One region of the Kitasatospora sp. NPDC041988 genome, then DNA from elsewhere that is predicted to be linked to it. Evidence: riboswitches for the same ligand, from Rfam matches in the RefSeq annotation. Region 1 holds a riboswitch; each other region holds the start of a gene.
What was found. A riboswitch is a leader RNA that binds a small molecule or an ion and turns the genes downstream of it on or off. The one in region 1 is predicted to bind cobalamin.
Positions count from the first base shown of each region.

Region 2: it holds a riboswitch for cobalamin, as region 1 does, so the genes downstream of both, metE (5-methyltetrahydropteroyltriglutamate--homocysteine S-methyltransferase) here and nicT (Nickel transporter NicT) in region 1, are expected to answer to the same signal.
Region 3: it holds a riboswitch for cobalamin, as region 1 does, so the genes downstream of both, ACZ6NC_RS02975 (prenyltransferase/squalene oxidase repeat-containing protein) here and nicT (Nickel transporter NicT) in region 1, are expected to answer to the same signal.
Region 4: it holds a riboswitch for cobalamin, as region 1 does, so the genes downstream of both, ACZ6NC_RS14305 (cobalamin biosynthesis protein) here and nicT (Nickel transporter NicT) in region 1, are expected to answer to the same signal.

Region 1 covers NZ_JBVJCO010000010.1:47,803-52,080, forward strand. The annotation lists gene ACZ6NC_RS12705 (EamA family transporter) at 1-631, shown strand, start outside; gene nicT (Nickel transporter NicT) at 665-1,816, opposite strand; cobalamin riboswitch at 1,850-2,040, opposite strand; partial or broken gene ACZ6NC_RS12715 (ArsR/SmtB family transcription factor) at 2,123-2,464, shown strand; gene ACZ6NC_RS12720 (SRPBCC family protein) at 2,609-3,088, opposite strand; gene ACZ6NC_RS12725 (RNA polymerase sigma factor) at 3,085-3,603, opposite strand; gene ACZ6NC_RS12730 (DUF3995 domain-containing protein) at 3,742-4,194, shown strand; gene ACZ6NC_RS12735 (Fpg/Nei family DNA glycosylase) at 4,276-4,278, opposite strand, start outside.
Region 2 covers NZ_JBVJCO010000065.1:16,754-21,031, reverse strand. The annotation lists gene ACZ6NC_RS38825 (ArsI/CadI family heavy metal resistance metalloenzyme) at 1-117, shown strand, start outside; gene ACZ6NC_RS38820 (CopD family protein) at 372-1,541, opposite strand; cobalamin riboswitch at 1,755-1,976, shown strand; gene metE (5-methyltetrahydropteroyltriglutamate--homocysteine S-methyltransferase) at 2,140-4,278, shown strand, end outside.
Region 3 covers NZ_JBVJCO010000002.1:5,679-9,956, reverse strand. The annotation lists gene ACZ6NC_RS02985 (glycosyltransferase family 4 protein) at 1-421, opposite strand, end outside; gene ACZ6NC_RS02980 (TetR family transcriptional regulator) at 713-1,375, shown strand; cobalamin riboswitch at 1,539-1,659, shown strand; gene ACZ6NC_RS02975 (prenyltransferase/squalene oxidase repeat-containing protein) at 1,747-3,030, shown strand; gene ACZ6NC_RS02970 (SCO2322 family protein) at 3,429-4,118, shown strand.
Region 4 covers NZ_JBVJCO010000011.1:158,395-162,672, forward strand. The annotation lists gene ACZ6NC_RS14300 (cobyric acid synthase) at 1-1,135, opposite strand, end outside; gene ACZ6NC_RS14305 (cobalamin biosynthesis protein) at 1,132-2,097, opposite strand; cobalamin riboswitch at 2,191-2,351, opposite strand; gene ACZ6NC_RS14310 (transcriptional regulator) at 2,576-3,286, shown strand; gene ACZ6NC_RS14315 (alpha/beta hydrolase family protein) at 3,449-4,278, shown strand, end outside.

The DNA of each region.
Region 1 (4,278 bases):
CCGGGCGCTCGCGCTCGGCCCGATGGGCGTGGTCTCGCCGCTCGCCACCATCGGCGTCGCCGTACCGGTCGGCGTCGGACTCGCATTGGGCGAGCGCCCCGGGCTCGGCCAGGCCGCCGGGATCGCGGTCGCCGTGGTCGGCGTCGTGCTGGCCGGCGGGCCGGAGCGCGGCGGACCGGCGGCCGCCCGGCGGGTGCTGGCTCTCACCCTTGGCGCCGCCTTCGGCTTCGGCGCGGTGATGGCCCTGATCGCGCACGCCTCCACCGGTGGCGGACTGCTGCTGGTGCTCTGCGTCCAGCGGCTCTGCAACGTCGCCGTCGGCGGCGGCGCGCTGCTGCTCAGCCTGCACCGCGACGGAGGCGAAGGCGGAGGCGGCAGCCGGCTCCTGCCCGGCCTGCGGGCGAGGCTCCCCGCGCTCACCGCGGTCGGCGTGGCCGACGTCGCCGCCAACGGCACGTACGCGCTGGCCTCGCACAGCGGCTCGGCCGCGGCGGCCGCCGTGCTGGCCTCGCTCTACCCGGTGGTCACCGCGCTGATGGCCCGCGGGGTGCTGAAGGAGCGGCTGCGCCCGGTGCAGGTGGTCGGTGCCGGGCTCGCCGTGGCCGGGACGCTGCTGCTCGCGGCGGCCTGACGGGCCGGCTGCTTCGCCGGCTGCTTTCGCCGACTACTTCACCGACTCCGACGCGGCGTCCTCCGGAGCAGCCGCCTTCACCGCCTGAGGGCTCCAGCGCTGCTCGACCCCCGCGAGCCGCCAGTAGGCGATCGCCGCCGCCCAGACCACCACGAACAGCCCGACGATCGCGTAGCCGACGTTGTCCAGCGAGATGTCCGCGATCCAGCCGCTGACCGGGTCGGTGAGGTCCAGCTTCTCGTGCAGCACCCCGACCAGCTCGATGGTGCCGATGATGAACGCCACCGCGATCGACAGTCCAGTGATGGTCAGGTTGTAGTACACCTTGCGTACCGGGTTGGAGAACGCCCATTGGTACGCGAAGTTCATGAACGTCCCGTCCAGCGTGTCGAACAGGCTCATCCCGGCCGCGAACAGCAGCGGCAGGCAGACGATCGCGTACCAGGGCAGCCCGGAGGCCGCGCCGGAGCCGGCCATCACCATCAGGGTCACCTCGGTCGCGGTGTCGAAGCCGAGGCCGAGCACCATGCCGACCGGGAACATCTGGCCGGGCCGGGTGATCGAGCGGGTCGCCCGGTTCAGCACCCGGGCCAGGAAGCCGCGCGAGTTGAGGTGCTCCTCCAGCTCCGCCTCGTCGAACTGCCCGGCCCGCATCGAGCGGAACACCTTCAGGATGCCGAACAGGGCGGCCAGGTTGAGCGCGCCGATCAGGTAGAGGAAGGCACCGGAGGCGGAGGTGCCGACCACGCCGAGCCACTGGTGGGTGACCGACTCGTCGTCCATCAGCGTGTTGGCCAGCTGCGCGCCGCCCGCCACCAGGGCGGCCATGATGACCACCATCGACGAGTGGCCGAGGGCGAACCAGAAGCCCACCGAGACCGGGCGCTTGCCGTCCGCCATCAGCTTGCGGGTGGTGTTGTCGATCACCGCGATGTGGTCGGCGTCGAAGGCGTGCCGCATCCCGAGGGTGTACGCGGTGATACCCAGGCCCACCCCGAAGACCTGGGTGCCGACCTCGTACTTCTCGGGGGCGACCAGGAATATGAGCGTCCCGAACGCCACCACGTGCATGGCCAGGATCACCCCGATCAGCCCGGCCGTGCGGACGGTGTCCTCCCGCCTCCAGCGGAAAGTGGGCAGGACGGACGGCGCCGCCGGAGCAGCGGCGGTTTCGGGCACGGTCATCTGCGGATCACGCTCCAGCACCTCGTGGAAAGTCGTTCGTGAGATGCCGTGGCCGGTCTCCTGGCTGACGGGGCTTCCGTACCCGCCTTCCCAGGCGCGCGAGGCGCCCAGTGGCGTCGTGGGTACGGACGACTCCCCCGATCACAGTGGCGAGGGCCGCTCCGGACTTGAACCCTGAGGGTCCGTCACCGGTCTTCCCGAGCACCACGGCGGGCAACACCGTAGGGGGCCGCGCAGCACCGTTGCAAGGCTGCGCACCTGCGCAGGTGTCCAGGATCACAGGCCGGGGCCTGCAAGAATGTCCGCATGCATCTCGTACCGGCCGACCGCGCGGGTCAGCGCACCATCGACGGGCACCGGGTCTGCGAGGCCATCGCCGCCATCGGCGACACCGGGCACGTCCGGTCCTGGGCCGAGCGGTTCTCACTGCTCGCCGACCCGGGGCGGCTCTCCCTGCTGCTCGCCCTGCACCGCGCCGGGCCGCTCGCCGTCAGCGACCTCGCGGTCGCCACCGGCATGCGCGACCCCGCCGTCTCCCAGGCGCTGCGGCTGCTCCGCACAGCCGGCGTGGTCACCGGGGACAAGGAGGGACGCGTGGTGCGCTACCGGCTCGTGGACGACGCCATGCGCCCCCTGCTGGACGAATGCGCCGCCGCCGAGCACCACGAGCCGGCGCCCGACACCGCCGGCGGCTCCGCGACGGACCACCACGAGCCCACCGCTGCGGCCGGCTGACTCACCTGCCGGCCCGACGGGGGCCCTGAGCCGGCATCATCCGTTCCGCGGCCGGTGTCACCCCTGCCGCACCAGCCGCTCGAAACGGCGCAGCGAGCGCCGGGCCAGCGGGTCGGTGGCGGGCCGCAGGGCCCGGGTGACCAGGCCGGCGGCGGGGAGGCGGAAGGCGCCGAGGAAGGCGAACCGGGTGCCGTCCGGCTCGGGGCGCGCCGCCATGCCGCCGAGCAGGAAGCGGCTGCGCATCAGGCACCAGCCGGGTGTCAGCTCGACGTCGAAGCGGGCCCGCAGCCGGCTGTGTCCCACCACCAGGGCCTCGGCGCGGCCGTCCGCCGGGCCCGCGGTGAGGCGGACGGTGCGGAGATCCGGCAGCCAGCGCGGCAGCCCGTCCTCCAGGTCCGCCGCGACGGCCCAGACCTGGTCGAACGGCGCGTCGATCACCGTCTCGCGGACGTCGGCGCCCGGGGTGACGGCGGCGATGACGTGCAGTCGGCGCACCGGGTCGAAGGCCGCCACCGGCCAGGGGGTCTGCGCGCTCACTGCTGCCACGCCCTTCGGAAGCTGAGTCGGGCCCGGGAGAGCCGGGACTTCACGGTGCCGGCCGCCACGCCCAGCAGGTCGGCGGTGGCCCGCTCGTCCAGGCCCTCCAGGTCGCGCAGCACCAGGACGGCCCGGTGCTCGGGGCTGAGCCGGGCGAGGACGTCCTCGATGTCGGTGGCCAGCTGCGGATCACCGGGGCGGGGCAGTTCGGAGAGGTCGGCCGGGACGCAGCGGGCGACCCGCTTCACATGCCGGACGGCCTCCCGGACGGCGATCGAGCGGACCCAGCCGAACAGCGCGGCCGGGTCCTGGAGCTGGCCCAGCTTGCGGAAGACGGCGATCAGCGCCTCCTGGGTCGCGTCGGGGCCGTCGTCCAGGGCGATCGGGCCGCAGAGCCGGCGGACGTAGGGCGTGACCAGCTCCAGCAGCTCGCTCACCGCCAGTTGGTCGCCGCGCTGGGCGGCGCGGACCAGGGCGGCGGGGTCGCTGGCGGTTCGGGTGTCGGGACCATCCACATCCGCATCAGAGGCGGCGGGAGGCCCGGACGTTCCCTCTCCCGGGCGACTTTCCGGTGTGACGCTCGCCACGGGAACGTCCGGCGGGCGGGGCCGCTCCTGCGGGTGACACACCGTCGCATCCCCTGGGGGACCACCATGAACCGCCGCCGTACCGCCGCCCTCGCCGTCGCCGCCGTGCTCGCCGCCGACGGCCTGCTGCACGTCTACTGGGCCACCGGCAGCACCTGGCCGGCGGCCGACACGGCGTCGCTCTCCCAGGCCGTGCTCAACGCCGACGTGCCGTTCACCCCGCCGGTCCTGGTCCCGCTCGCCGCGGCGCTGTTCACGGGGGCGGCCCTGGTCCTCGCCCGGGGCGGGGTACTGGACGGCCTGGCCGGCCGGCTGCCCGCGGTGGCGCTGCGCTGGGGCCCTCGCGCGGTGGCCGGCGGGATGCTCGCCCGCGGGCTGGCCGGGCTGGTCTGGGCGGCCGGGATCGGGGCCGACACCGGCTCGGTCTTCTACCCGCTCAACCTGGCGCTCTACACGCCGCTCTGCCTGGCCGGCGCGGCCGCCGCCTGGTCGGTCGCCCGCGGGCGGACGGACGGCTGACGGCTCCTGACCGGACCGGGTCGGGCGGCCGGGGACGGCTCAGGCCCGGCCGGCTCGGCCGGCTCGGCCGGCTCGGCGGCCTCA
Region 2 (4,278 bases), on a different contig from region 1:
GCGCCGGACGCCTGCTGCGGCACCACCGCCTGCTGCACTCCCGACGAGCAGGCGGTCGATCCCCAGCGGACGCCGGTCGAGGCGAAGAGCGCTGCCGGATGCGCCTGCGCCGGCTGAGCGGCGACAGGGGGCGACGGCGCCTTCGCCGCCACTGCTCCCCGCCGGCCCGGGGCGGCCGACAGGAAGGATCGCCACCGGGATTCGGGGCGGTCCGGAGGTCGCTGCGGTAGCCCCGGCCGAGTGGCGTCCGGCACCGGAGGGCGGCGAGCGTGCGCGGCGCCGGGCGGGTGGGCGTACGGCAAGGCCGCCCCTGCCAAGGATCGGCGCGGGGCGGCCTTCTGCGGTCGGTGGTCGGGATTCGGCGTACCGGCTCAGGCGGCGTCCGCTGCCGGGCGGCGGGACAGGGCGTCGGAGGCCTTGGCCGTGGCGTAGAGCGAGACGGCCAGCGCGATGACGAGGGCGGCCCCGGCGGCGAAGATGCTGCCGGAGGAGACGGCCTTGGCACTGCCGGACTCGGTACGGGCCGAGCCGGCGAGGAAGGGCATGACCACGAGGACGGCGACGCCGAGGGCGACCTCGCCCCAGACGACCTTCGGGAAGTGCCGCAGGGTCAGGTGGAGGAGGGAGGAGCTGTCGTCGGCGCGGCGGGCCTGGGCGATGCGGGGCATCAGCCGGAACTGGTTGAAGGCGCCCGCGGCGACGAGGCCGGCGACCAGGAGGATCTTGACCAGCAGGGCGATGCCGTAGCCGGTGGTCCAGAGCTGGGAGATCGCACCGACGTGCTTCCAGCTGAGCCAGAGGCCGGAGATGGTGACGGCGCCGACGCAGATCATGGCGACGAGGCTGAACCGGCGCCACATGTCGGCCCAGAGAAGGCCGGCGCCGTCGCCGAGGCGGCCGCGGGTGCCGGCGAGCGCGACCAGGAGGGCGAGGCCGCCGAGCCAGACGACGCCGGAGATGATGTGGGTCTGGTCGAAGACGAGGTCGAGCCAGCGGTCGAGGTCGGCGGGCTTGGTGGCGGGGACGGCCGCGATCAGGGTGACGGCGAGGGAGAGCGGCAGCGCGGTGAGGGCGATGGCGTCCGTGTGGCGGCGGCTGGCCGGTATGAAGAGGGCGATCAGGGCTGCGGCCGCGACGGCCAGGACAGCGTTCTGGACCAGGTAGACGGTGCCCTGGGCGATCCAGGCGCCCTTGGCGGCCGGGGCGTGGAGGTAGTCCCAGATCCGGTCCGGGGCGAGGGCGTCGCCGAACGGCATGCCCTTGCCGGCGCGGGCGAGACGGGCGGCGAGCTGGAAGTAACCGGCGATCAGCAGCACCACCCCTGCCCAGGCGAGGTAGGTCGCCGATCTTCTTCGCAGGACCTCGGCGTCCTGGCCGCTGGTTTCCGCGGCGCGCAGCGCGGGGCGCACGGTGGTCGCGTACGTGATGGTGGCGCCGATGGCTCCGCTGAGGCCGATGAAGTAGCCGGCCTTGGTGAGGAGCCGCCAGGGCTGGGGCATGGTGTATCCGGCCGTGGTCGCGGCCAGCAGGGCGTGATGCATGAGGTGAGGCTAGCCTAAATAAGGGCGCCCTTAGTCGCCTGGGGGGTGCTGCTTGTTCAATCGTCATCATCCTGTGAGCTACCGGTCGGTCGACTCCTCGTGGCGCGCCCTGTCACTGCTTCGCCTCGTTCGGAGCCCGAAGCCCCGGCCGGTGCCGTCTCGGAATGTGGACGACTTGAGCCAATCCCTGTCCGCCGGCTGCCGGACTCCCTCTAAGCTGGCCGGGCAGCTGGTTCGCCCTGCCCGCCAGGCAGGCGCGTCGCAAGAGGGAACCCGGTGGGAATCCGGGACTGCCCCGCAGCGGTGAGTGGGAACGAACGCCGTCATACGCACTGGGCCCGGCCGGGTCTGGGAAGCGACGGCCAGTAGGTGTCCGCCCTTTCGGGGGCGGCCGTGCCCGCGAGTCCGAAGACCTGCCCGTTGCCCGCACGCGACCGATCGCGCGCGGCCATCCCGGTGACCTCGTGGGCGGGTCGGCGTACATACCAGGCGGGTTGGGCGCTCTTCGTGCGCTCGTGGCCCCGCCCGGTTCGTCACCCTTCGCGCCTGCGTCCCGTCATCGGGGACCACAGGAGACAGGCTCGCGAAGGAGAGTCCCTTGACAGCGAATTCCGCAGCCGCGGCAACCCGGGCCACCGCCCACGGCTACCCCCGGCAGGGCCGGAACCGGGAGCTCAAGAAGGCGATCGAGGGCTACTGGAAGGGTGCGGTCGCGGCCGGCGCCCTCCTGGCCACCGCCGCCGACCTGCGCCGGGAGAACTGGCGCCGGCTCGCCGACGCCGGCATCCGGGAAGTCCCCACCGGCGACTTCTCGCTCTACGACCACGTGCTGGACGCCACCGTCGCCGTCGGTGCGATTCCCGCCCGCCACCGGGCGGCCGTCGACGCCGACGCGCTGGACGGCTACTTCGCCATGGCGCGCGGCACCCAGGACGTCGCGCCGCTGGAGATGACCAAGTGGTTCGACACCAACTACCACTACCTGGTGCCCGAACTCGGCCCCGGCACCGTCTTCACCCCGAACCCGGCCAAGCAGGTGGCCGAGTTGCGCGAGGCCGTCGCGCTCGGCCACGACGCCCGGCCGGTGCTGGTCGGCCCCGTCACCTACCTGCTGCTCGCCAAGCCGGCCCCCGGGGTGGCCGAGGACTTCCAGCCGCTCACCCTGCTCGACCGGCTGCTGCCCGTCTACGCCGCACTCCTCGCCGACCTGCGCGCCGCCGGCGCCGAGTGGGTGCAGCTGGACGAACCCGCGCTCGTCCAGGACCGCACCCCGGCCGAGCTGAACGTCGCCGCCCGCGCCTACCGCGACCTCGGCGCCCTCACCGACCGGCCCAAGCTGCTCGTCGCGAGCTACTTCGACCGCCTCGGCGAGGCGCTGCCCGTGCTCGCCAAGGCGCCGGTCGACGGCCTCGCACTGGACTTCACCGGTTCGGCCGCGGCCAACCTCGACGCCCTCGCCGCCGTCGGCGGACTCCCCGGCAAGCGCCTGGTCGCCGGCGTGGTCGACGGCCGCAACATCTGGATCAACGACCTGCAGAAGTCGCTGACCACCCTGGCGACCCTGCTCGGCCTCGCCGACCGGGTCGACGTCGCACCGTCCTGCTCCCTGCTGCACGTCCCGCTGGACGCCGCCGACGAGCGCGACCTGGACCCGCAGATCGCCCGCTGGCTCGCGTTCGCCCGTCAGAAGGCCGGCGAGACCGCCCTGCTCGCCCGCGGCCTGCGCGAGGGCACCGACGCGATCGCCGCCGAACTCGCCGCCAACCGGGCCGACCTCGCCTCCCGGGCCGGCTCGCCGATCACCCGCGACCCGGCCGTCCGCGCCCGTACCGCCGCCGTCACCGAGGCCGACGGCCGCCGGGCCCAGGCCTACCCCGAGCGCGCCGAGGCCCAGCGCACCCGACTCGGCCTGCCGCTGCTGCCGACCACCACCATCGGCTCCTTCCCGCAGACCGCCGAACTGCGCGTCGCCCGCGCCGACCTCACCGCCGGCCGCATCGACGAGGGCGCCTACCGGGAGCGCATCGAGGCCGAGGTGCGCGAGGTGATCGCGTTCCAGGAGAAGGCCGGGCTGGACGTGCTCGTCCACGGCGAGCCCGAACGCAACGACATGGTCCAGTACTTCGCCGAGCAGCTCACCGGCTACCTGGCCACCCGGCACGGCTGGGTGCAGTCGTACGGCACCCGGTACGTGCGCCCGCCGGTGCTGGCCGGCGACATCTCGCGCCCGCACCCGATGACCGTCGACTGGTTCCGCTACGCCCAGGACCTGACGGACCGTCCGGTCAAGGGGATGCTGACGGGCCCGGTCACCATGCTTGCCTGGTCCTTCGTCCGCGACGACCAGCCGCTCGCCGAGACCGCCTTCCAGGTCGCCCTCGCCCTGCGCGACGAGGTCACCGATCTGGAGGCCGCCGGTGCCACCGTCGTCCAGGTCGACGAACCGGCCCTGCGCGAGACCCTGCCGCTGCGGGCCGGCGACCGCCCGGCCTACCTGGACTGGGCCACCGCCGCCTTCCGGCTCGCCACCTCCGGGGTACGCGCCGACACCCAGATCCACACTCACATGTGCTACGCCGAGTTCGGTGCGATCATGACCGCGATCGACGAGCTCGACGCCGACGTCATCTCGCTGGAGGCGGCCCGCTCGCACATGCAGGTCGCCGGTGAGCTGGCCGGCGCCGGCTACCCGCGCGAGGTCGGCCCGGGCGTGTGGGACATCCACTCGCCGCGGGTG
Region 3 (4,278 bases), on a different contig from region 1:
GCCCCAGGCCGAGCAGGCCGTAGCCGAGCGTCTGGTTGTCGTGCACCACGTCGTAGCGGCCCTTGTGCAGGGCGAGGTACCGGCGGGCGCGCAGCGAGAAGGTCAGCGGCTCGGGGAAGCCGCCGGTGCGCATCGTGGCGACCTCCAGCACGTCCACCGGGCCGCGGTACTCGGCGAGGTCCGGGGTGCGGAACGGGTCGTCGGCGCGGTAGAGGTCCAGGCTGGGCAACTCGACCAGCCGGACCGAGCCGGGGCCCTCGACCTCGTCCAGTACGGGGTACGGCTGGGCGCCGATCACGTCCACGTGGTGGCCCAGCCGGGCCAGTTCACGGGAAAGGTGCCGTACGTAGACGCCCTGGCCGCCGCAGAACGGGTCGCCGCGGTACGACAGCAGGGCAATCCGCAGCGGTTGCGCGGTCATCCTCGGCCCCCATCTCTGCTGCTAGGTGTGCTGCCGGTCGGTAAAGTAGATCAGGTTTCAGTGTGGTGTGGAGTTCGCCACTGACCATGTGAACAATGAGAGACCTTGAAGATACCGGCCCGTAGCTTCTCGTCAGGAGCCAGGGCTGGTGATTCACGCCACGCCGGATCACCCGCCCGACCTGCCGGACCTGCTCCACCGGACCGGCAGGACGGACCTGCTCCGGAACCGTTCCGGACCTGCTCCGGCACTTCAGGAGCACCCCGCCAGTCTCGCGCACCGGGAGCACCCTTGCCGTCGCCCGCCGCACCACACCCTGCGCCGCCCGCCGCGGCGCACCCCGCGCCGCGCTCCGCACCGCAGCCCGCGCCGCACCCCGACGGCCCGCCGCTGACCGCCCGGCAGGCCGAACGGCGGCGGCGGATCCTGCGCTCCGCGACCGCGCTGGCGGCCCGCGGCGGGTACGACGCGGTGCAGATGCGGGAGGTCGCGGAGGGCGCGCAGGTGGCGCTCGGCACCCTCTACCGGTACTTCCCGTCGAAGGTACATCTGCTGGTCGCGGTCATGCTGGAGCAGTTGCAGAGCCTTCAGGAGCACGTCCGGCGGCACCCTCCGGCCGAGCTCGAACCGGCCCCGCGGGTCGCCGAGACACTCACCCGCGCGTTCCACGCGCTCCAGCGCGAACCACTGCTGGCGGAGGCGATGGTCCGGGCGCTCTCCTTCGCGGACCGCTCGGTCAGTACCGAGGTGGACCTCGTGAGCACCGCCACCGGCCAGCTCATCCTGGACGCGATCGGCCAGTCGGGGCCGCCCACCGACAGCCAGCGCGCCGCCGTCCGGGTGATCGAGCACACCTGGCACTCGGCCCTGGTGTCCTGGCTCTCCGGCCGCTCCTCGATCGCCGAGGTCCGCGCCGACCTGCACACCGCCGCCCGGCTGCTCACCCTGCCCTGACGTCGGCCTGCCGCCGGCCCGTCGCCGCCTCGCCGCTGCCGGTGCCGGCGCTCGCCGGTGCTCGCCGGGCCCTGTGGCGGCGCCTCGCCGGCCAAGTGGAACCTGTTCTCGCCCGGGCCGGTTCGGCAGCCCCCGTGCGGCGGCTAAAGTCGACCCGCAGGACAACTCCATCCCGCTTCTCCTCCGGGGAAAGCCGGTGCGAATCCGGCACTGACCCCGCAACCGTGAGCCCGGCGCTGGACGGCCGGGCGAGTCGGAATGCCCGGGGAGAGGCGAGCGGCCACACCGGGCACACCCGCACCCGGCACCGTCGAGGTCTACGGAACGGCCCACCCGGGCCACCACCGCTCACCGAAAGGCTCACCTCCACCATGCTCACCGCCGCCCGCCTGGGCGCCGCCGCCCTGTCCGCCGCGCTGCTCACCGGCGGCGCCGCCGCTCCGGCCCTCGCCGACAGCCCCTCGCCCAGCGCCGCCGCCGTCCCCGAAGGCCTCTACGGCAAGGGCGACCCGACGTTCGACGGGGTGTGGCGGCAGTCGCTCGCCCTCACCGCGCTGGCCGGCGCCAAGGTGACGCCCGCCGACTCCGCCGTCTCCTGGCTCACCGGCCAGCAGTGTGCGGACGGCGGCTGGCCGTCGTTCCGCGCGGACACCGCGGCCGCCTGCGCCGCCGCGACCGAGGACAGCAACGCGACCGCCGTCGCCGTCCAGGCGCTGGTCGCGCTCGGCGGGCACCAGGACGCCGTCGACAAGGGCGTCCAGTGGCTCAAGGCCAACCAGAACGCGGACGGCAGCTGGGCCTACAATCCCGGCAGCCCCGGCGACGCCGACTCCACCGGCCTCGCCGTCAACGCCCTGCTCGCCGCCAAGGTGGACCCGGCCGGCGTCGCCAAGGCCGGAAAGAACGCCTTCGACGGGCTGGCGCTCTTCCAGCTCGGCTGCGCCGCCCCCGCCGACCAGCGCGGCGCCTTCGCCTACCAGCCCAAGCCGGACGGCGCGCTCGAACCGAACGCCCTCGCCACCGGCCAGGCCTCGCTGGCCGCGGTCGGCGGAAAGCTGCCGGTCACCAACACCAACCGGACCGACGCCGCGCCCAAGGCGCTCACGTGCGCGGACGGCTCCACCGGCACGGGCGGCTCCGCGCCGACAGCCGTGCCGCGCGCCGACTCCGGCGAGGCCACGGGCGCCTACCTCACCGCACAGCTCGCGGCCGGCGGGCAGCACCTCACCCTGACCACCCCCGGCGCCGCCCCGACCCCCGACTACACCGCCACCGCCTGGGCCGCGCTCGGCCTGATCCAGGGCGGCCACCCGCAGCAGGCCACCGGCGCGGTGGACTGGCTGGCCAAGGAGGGCACCGCCTGGACCAAGGGCGGCACCGACGCCTCCGCCACCGCCACCCTGCTACTCGTCGCCCAGGCCGCCCAGCGCGACCCGGCCTCGTTCGGCGGCGACCTCGTCGCGCAGCTGACCGCCCTCGGCCCGGCGCCCAAGGCGACCGCCCCGGCCTCGGCCTCGGCTGCCGCCTCCGCGCCGGCGAAGGAGAAGAAGGACGGCGGCATCGGCCAGTGGTGGCCGATCGGCATCGGCCTGCTCATCGGCATCGGCGGCGGCGTGCTCCTGAGCATCCAGCGCAAGCGCGGCCCGAAGCTGTGACCAGCCCCGCCACCCCGACCGGCTCCGGCCCGGCCGGGCCGACTCCCGGGGCAGGCGCCGCGAGCTCGTGTTCCGGTGCGGAGCGGCGGGTTGCGGAGCGGCGAGTCCGTGATCGGCGGGTCGCGGATCACGAGGTCGCGGATCACGGGGTCACGGATCGCCAGGTCACTGATCACGAGGTCACGGATCGCCAGGTCACTGATCGCCAGGTCACGGATCGCCAGGTCGTGGACGCGCCGGTGGCGACCGGCCGGCCGACTGTCACCGGCAGGCCCGCGCCCACCACCCCGCTGCCGCCCGCCGGCCTGCCTGGCCGGCTCCCGGCAACGCTCGCCCCGACACCGGCCGCCCCGGCAACGCTCGCCCCCGCACCCGCGGCTCCCAGTCGCTGTCGGCGGGTGGCGCCCGCGCTCGTCCGGTTCGTCGCCGGGGTGGTGGCCGGGGTGCTGATCCTGTTGGTCCTCGGGGCCGCGCCGGCGCAGGCCGCCGGGTACCGGTACTGGTCGTTCTGGAAGTGGTCCGACGGCGCATGGGCCTACCAGCAGCAGGGGCCCGCCGTGTACGTGCCACCGGACGGCGGCGTGGACGGGTGGCGCTTCGCCGTCAGCCCCGACGGCGGCCGGGACGCCGCCCGCCCCGGCACCGCCCCGGACTTCGCCACCGTCTGCGGCAGCACGCCCGCGCAGCAGGGGCGTAAGCGCGTAGGTGTCGTCCTGGACTTCGGCACCGCCGCCGACGCCGCCGGCGAGACCCCGCCCGGGCCCCGCACCGCCTGCGCCGTCGTGCCCGGCAACGCCAGCTCGGCCGAGGTGCTGGCCACCGTCGCCCCGCCGCTGCGGTACGACACCAACGGGCTGCTCTGCGCCATCGCCGGCTATCCGAAGGCCGGCTGCGCCGACCAGCTCGGCGGAGCCGGCCGGCCCAACGATCAGCCCTCCGACCGTTCCTCCGCCGACGCCGCTGCCACCACCGCGCGCAACGACGGCTCGCCCGGCACCAGCGGCCCGGACCTCGGCGTGATCGCCGGCGCCGTGCTCGTCGCCGTCCTGGCCGCGGGCACCGTCTGGCAAGCGCGCCGCCGCCGCTGAACAGGCACCCGAATATGTTGACCGGTCCACATATATCGACCGGTCTATATATATCGACCGGTCTACTTATGACGACCGGTCTACAGAAAGGGCTCCCGCCCGACCAGCCGGAGTAGGAAGTCGGCCCATCCGACTTCCTACTCCAGGGCCACCCCGAGTC
Region 4 (4,278 bases), on a different contig from region 1:
GGCCGAGCACCTTCTCGGCACCGAAGCGGACGTGCGTGGGCAGCAGCCCGAGGCCGTCGACGGCGCCGGCCTTGGACTCGACCTCGTCCACGATGGTGCGCGCCAGCATCTGGTAGCCGCCGCAGACCCCGAGGACCGGCAGTCCGGCCGCCGCCCGCGCCCTGATCGCCTGCTCCAGGCCGCGCTCGCGCAGCCAGGCCAGGTCGGCGACGGTGGCACGGGTGCCGGGCAGGACGACCAGGTCGGCGTCGGCCAGCTCCTCGGGCCGGGTGGCCCAGCGGACCAGGACGCCCGGCTCCTGGGCCAGCGCGTCCAGGTCCGTGAAGTTGGAGAGCCGGGGGAAGCGCACCACGGCCACCCGCAGCACGTCCGCGCCGAGCGGCCCGCGCCCGGCGGTCCGGTCGACCACGGTCGACAGGTCGAGCGAGTCCTCGGCGTCCAGCCAGAGGTCCGGCAGCATCGGCAGGGTGCCCAGCACGGGGCGGCCGGTCAGCTCGCGCAGCATCTCCAGGCCGGGCGCGAGCAGCCGCGCGTCGCCCCGGAACTTGTTGACGAACCAGCCGGCCACGTGCCGCTGGTCCTGTGCCGAGAGCAGCGCCAGCGTCCCGTACATCGCGGCGAACACCCCGCCGCGGTCGATGTCGCCGACGACCACGACCGGCAGCCCGGCGGCGGTGGCCAGGCCCATGTTGGCGATGTCGCGGTCCCGCAGGTTGATCTCGGCGGGAGAGCCGGCGCCCTCGCAGACCACCACGTCGTAGCGGCGGCGCAGGTCGGCCAGGCACTCCAGGGCGCGCTCCAGCAGGACGGGCTTGCGTTCGCGGTAGTCCAGCGCGCCCACCTCGGCCACCGGGCGGCCGAGCAGCACCACCTGGCTGCGGCCGTCCGCGCCCGGTTTGAGCAGCACCGGGTTCATCGCCGCCTCGGGCTCCACCTTGGCCGCCTGGGCCTGCATCGCCTGGGCGCGGCCGATCTCGGCGCCGTCGGCGGTGACGAAGGAGTTCAGCGACATGTTCTGCGCCTTGAACGGCGCGACGGCGACACCCTGCCGGGCCAGCCAGCGGCAGATACCCGCGGTGACCACGCTCTTGCCCGCGTCCGAGGTCGTTCCGGCGACCAGCAGCGCGTTGCTCATGCGTTCCCCCTCCTTCTCGTGAAAGCCCGGATCACCAGGTGCCCGGCCACGGTCGTACCCAGTGCCAGCGCGCCCACCCGGCGGGAGAGCCGGCAGGCGCGTTCGATGTCGTCCACCGTCACCGGCCGCAGCTCCGCGCCCAGCACCGGCCGGTGCTCGACGCGCGAGCCGTAGTTCAGGGTCCCGCCGAGCCGGACGCCGACCGCTCCGGCGAAGGCCGACTCGGCCTGGCCCGCGTTGGGGCTCGGATGCGCGGAGCCGTCCCGGCGCCAGACCCGCCAGGCGGTCCGGGGCTCGGGCGCGGCGGCCACCGTCAGCAGGGCGGTCAGCCGGGCGCCCGGCCAGCCCGCCACGTCGTCCAGCCGCGCCGAGGCCCAGCCGAACCGGGCGTGCCGCGGCGAACGGTGGCCGACCATCGCGTCCAGGGTGTTGACGGCCCGGAACGCCAGCAGCCCGGGCGTGCCCGCGACCGTGCCCCAGACCAGCGCGTTCACCACGGCGTCTGCGGTGTTCTCGGCGACCGACTCGACCACCGCGCGGGCGATCTGCTGTTCGTCCAGCGCGCTCGGGTCGCGCCCGCACAGGTGCGGCAGCCGCGCGCGGGCCGCCGTCAGGTCGCCGGCGTTCAGTGAGCGGGCGATGGTCCGGGCCTCGCGGGTCAGCGAGGTGCCGCCGAGCACCGTCCAGGTCGCGGCGGCGGCCAGCGCGGCCCGGCCCAGCGGCCGGCGGCCGAGGACGCGCTCGGCGGCCACCGCGCCGGCGGCGACGGTGCCCACGCAGAGCGCGGTGTAGGCGGTGCCGGCGGCCCGGTGGTCGCGCCAGAGCCGCTTCTCCAGCCGGCCGGCCGCGCTGCCGAAGACGGCCACCGGGTGGCCGCGGCGCGGGTCGGCGAACCGGGCGTCGGCGAGATACCCCGCGGCGGCACCCAGCGCGAAGGCGGCGGCGCGGGTCAGCGGGCGCACGGCGGACAGCAGAGGGCTCGGAGGGGCGGGGCAGCCTGCATGGCGTGCGTGTCCTCACTCAGGGTCCGCGCCCTGGATCGACGTACCGGGGGCGAGAGTCTCCTGGCTTCCGGGTCGAACGCACTCCCGGGCCTTCCAGCGGCTTCTGACGGCCCGCCGTGGCATCGTCCGGACGTGCTCCCCGGTGACAGTGGCGGGACCGCGCCGGACTCTCACCGGCTTCCTCTGCATGCCTCCGTATTGGCTGAAGGATCCCATCACGCGGCCGAACCGCGAGTCAACCAAGGTCACGGAGGGTTTGGTCACACGGTCTTCATGTTTCCCGCCCCGTTTCCGTCCCCGTCGCTACCTCTGATCGTCACCCCCCGCAGGGGCATGACAGCCTGTGCGATCGTCCAGCGGCCTGTAGAGCCCTACAGTCGCGCTTCGTGTGTTCGGCGGCTGGGGCAGTCCAACCACCGACCCCTACCGTCGGGCCATGCGACGAAGACAGCCACCCGCCGTGCCCCCGGTGCCCTTCTCGCCCGCGGCCGCCCGCGCGCATCGCGCCGGCCTGGGCCTGACCCCCGAGCGGGTGGCCGAGGGCATGGCCGCGCACGGCGTGCGGCTGCTGCCCGCCCATGTGCTCGGCTGGGAGAGCGGCGAGCTGCGCCCCACCGAGGAGGAGTTCATCGCGCTGGCCCGCGCCCTCTGGTGCCCGCCGGCCCAGCTGATGGGCGTCCGCCCGGCCGGGCTGAGGGACTTCCGGGTCGCCCGCGAGCTCAACCAGGAGAACGCGGCCCGCAGGATCGGCATGGCCCTGCACCACTACCAGCGGGCCGAGGCCACCGGCCGCTGGGACGGTGACCAGGAGCAGACGTACGCGCTCGCCCAGGTGCTCGGCCTGACCCTGCGCGAGCTGGTCGCGGTGACGGGCCGTCGGGACGAGCTCGACCAGCGGCTGCGGCAGTGTGTGGACGGCCGCTGGCAGGCGCACGTCCGGGCGATCGGCCGGATCGTGCCGGTCGACGAGAGCGAGCTCGCCGCCGTGCTGACGGCGCTGCAGAACGAGAACCAGGTCTCCTCCCACTGGGGCGCCGGCAGCTGGGGCTCCCCGGCCCCGGCGGCGCGGAGCACGCAGCCGGAGCGGCCGCTCGGCGAGCGGTTCTGGGAGCTGCTCGGGCGGCTGGAGACCGAGATCCCGGCCTGAGCGTCTTCCCGGCACGCGCCCCGGAGCGAGCCCGGCATGACCCGGACGGCCGTGTCCGGTGGCCGGCCGCCGCCCCCGCGAGTGGACTGGTGGGCACACTGCCCAGTCCGCGACACTGGTGGGCACACTGCCCAGTCCGCGACCAACAGAGCGGGGAGCGATATGCGTTGGGGAACCGCGGCCGCCGTGGCGGCCGCCGTCGTCGGTACCGGGGCCGCCGTGCTGGTCATCGGCCGACGGGCCTCCGAGCGGATGGTCCGCCCGGCGGGCCGGGAGCGGGCCGCCGGCCCCGTCCTGGTCCAGGCCCTCGCCGCCGGACGCGCCACCTTCACCCGCAGCCCGGAGAGCGCCCGCCCCGGCCGCTGGGCCGTGGAGTGGGGCGACGGCGGGCACGCCGTGGTCGACGAGATCCTGCACAGCGACGAGCAGGGTGTCACCCGGCGGCTGGCCCGCGCGGACCGCGGCACCCTGACACCCGGCACCGCCGTCCGCTTCACCCCCCGCGTCCACCTCGGCGACCCGACCAGCGCCCTCGGCCTGCCGTACTCCGAGACCTCCGCGGCGGGCGAGCTGGGGGCCCTGCCCGCCTGGTACCTCGACGGCAAGCGCGGTACCTGGGTCGTGCTGATCCACGGCGCCGGCGCCGACCGGCAGCAGACCCTCCCGGTGCTTCCGCTGCTGGACCGGCTCGGCCTGCCCGTCCTGGCCGTCACCTACCGCGGGGACGCGGGCGCCCCCGCGTCCCCGGACGGCCTCGGCCACTTCGGCGAGACCGAGTGGCGGGACGTCGAGGCGGCCGTGCGGCTCGCCCTGGACAGCGGCGCCGGCCGGATCCTCCTCTACGGCTGGTCGCTCGGCGCCACCATCGCCCTGCAGACCGCCGCCCGGTCCGCCTGGGCGTCCTCGGTCAGCGGCCTGATCCTGGACTCGCCCGTCCTCGACCTGCCCGCCACCGCCCGCCGGGGCGCCGCCCGAGCCGGCTTCCGCGGCGC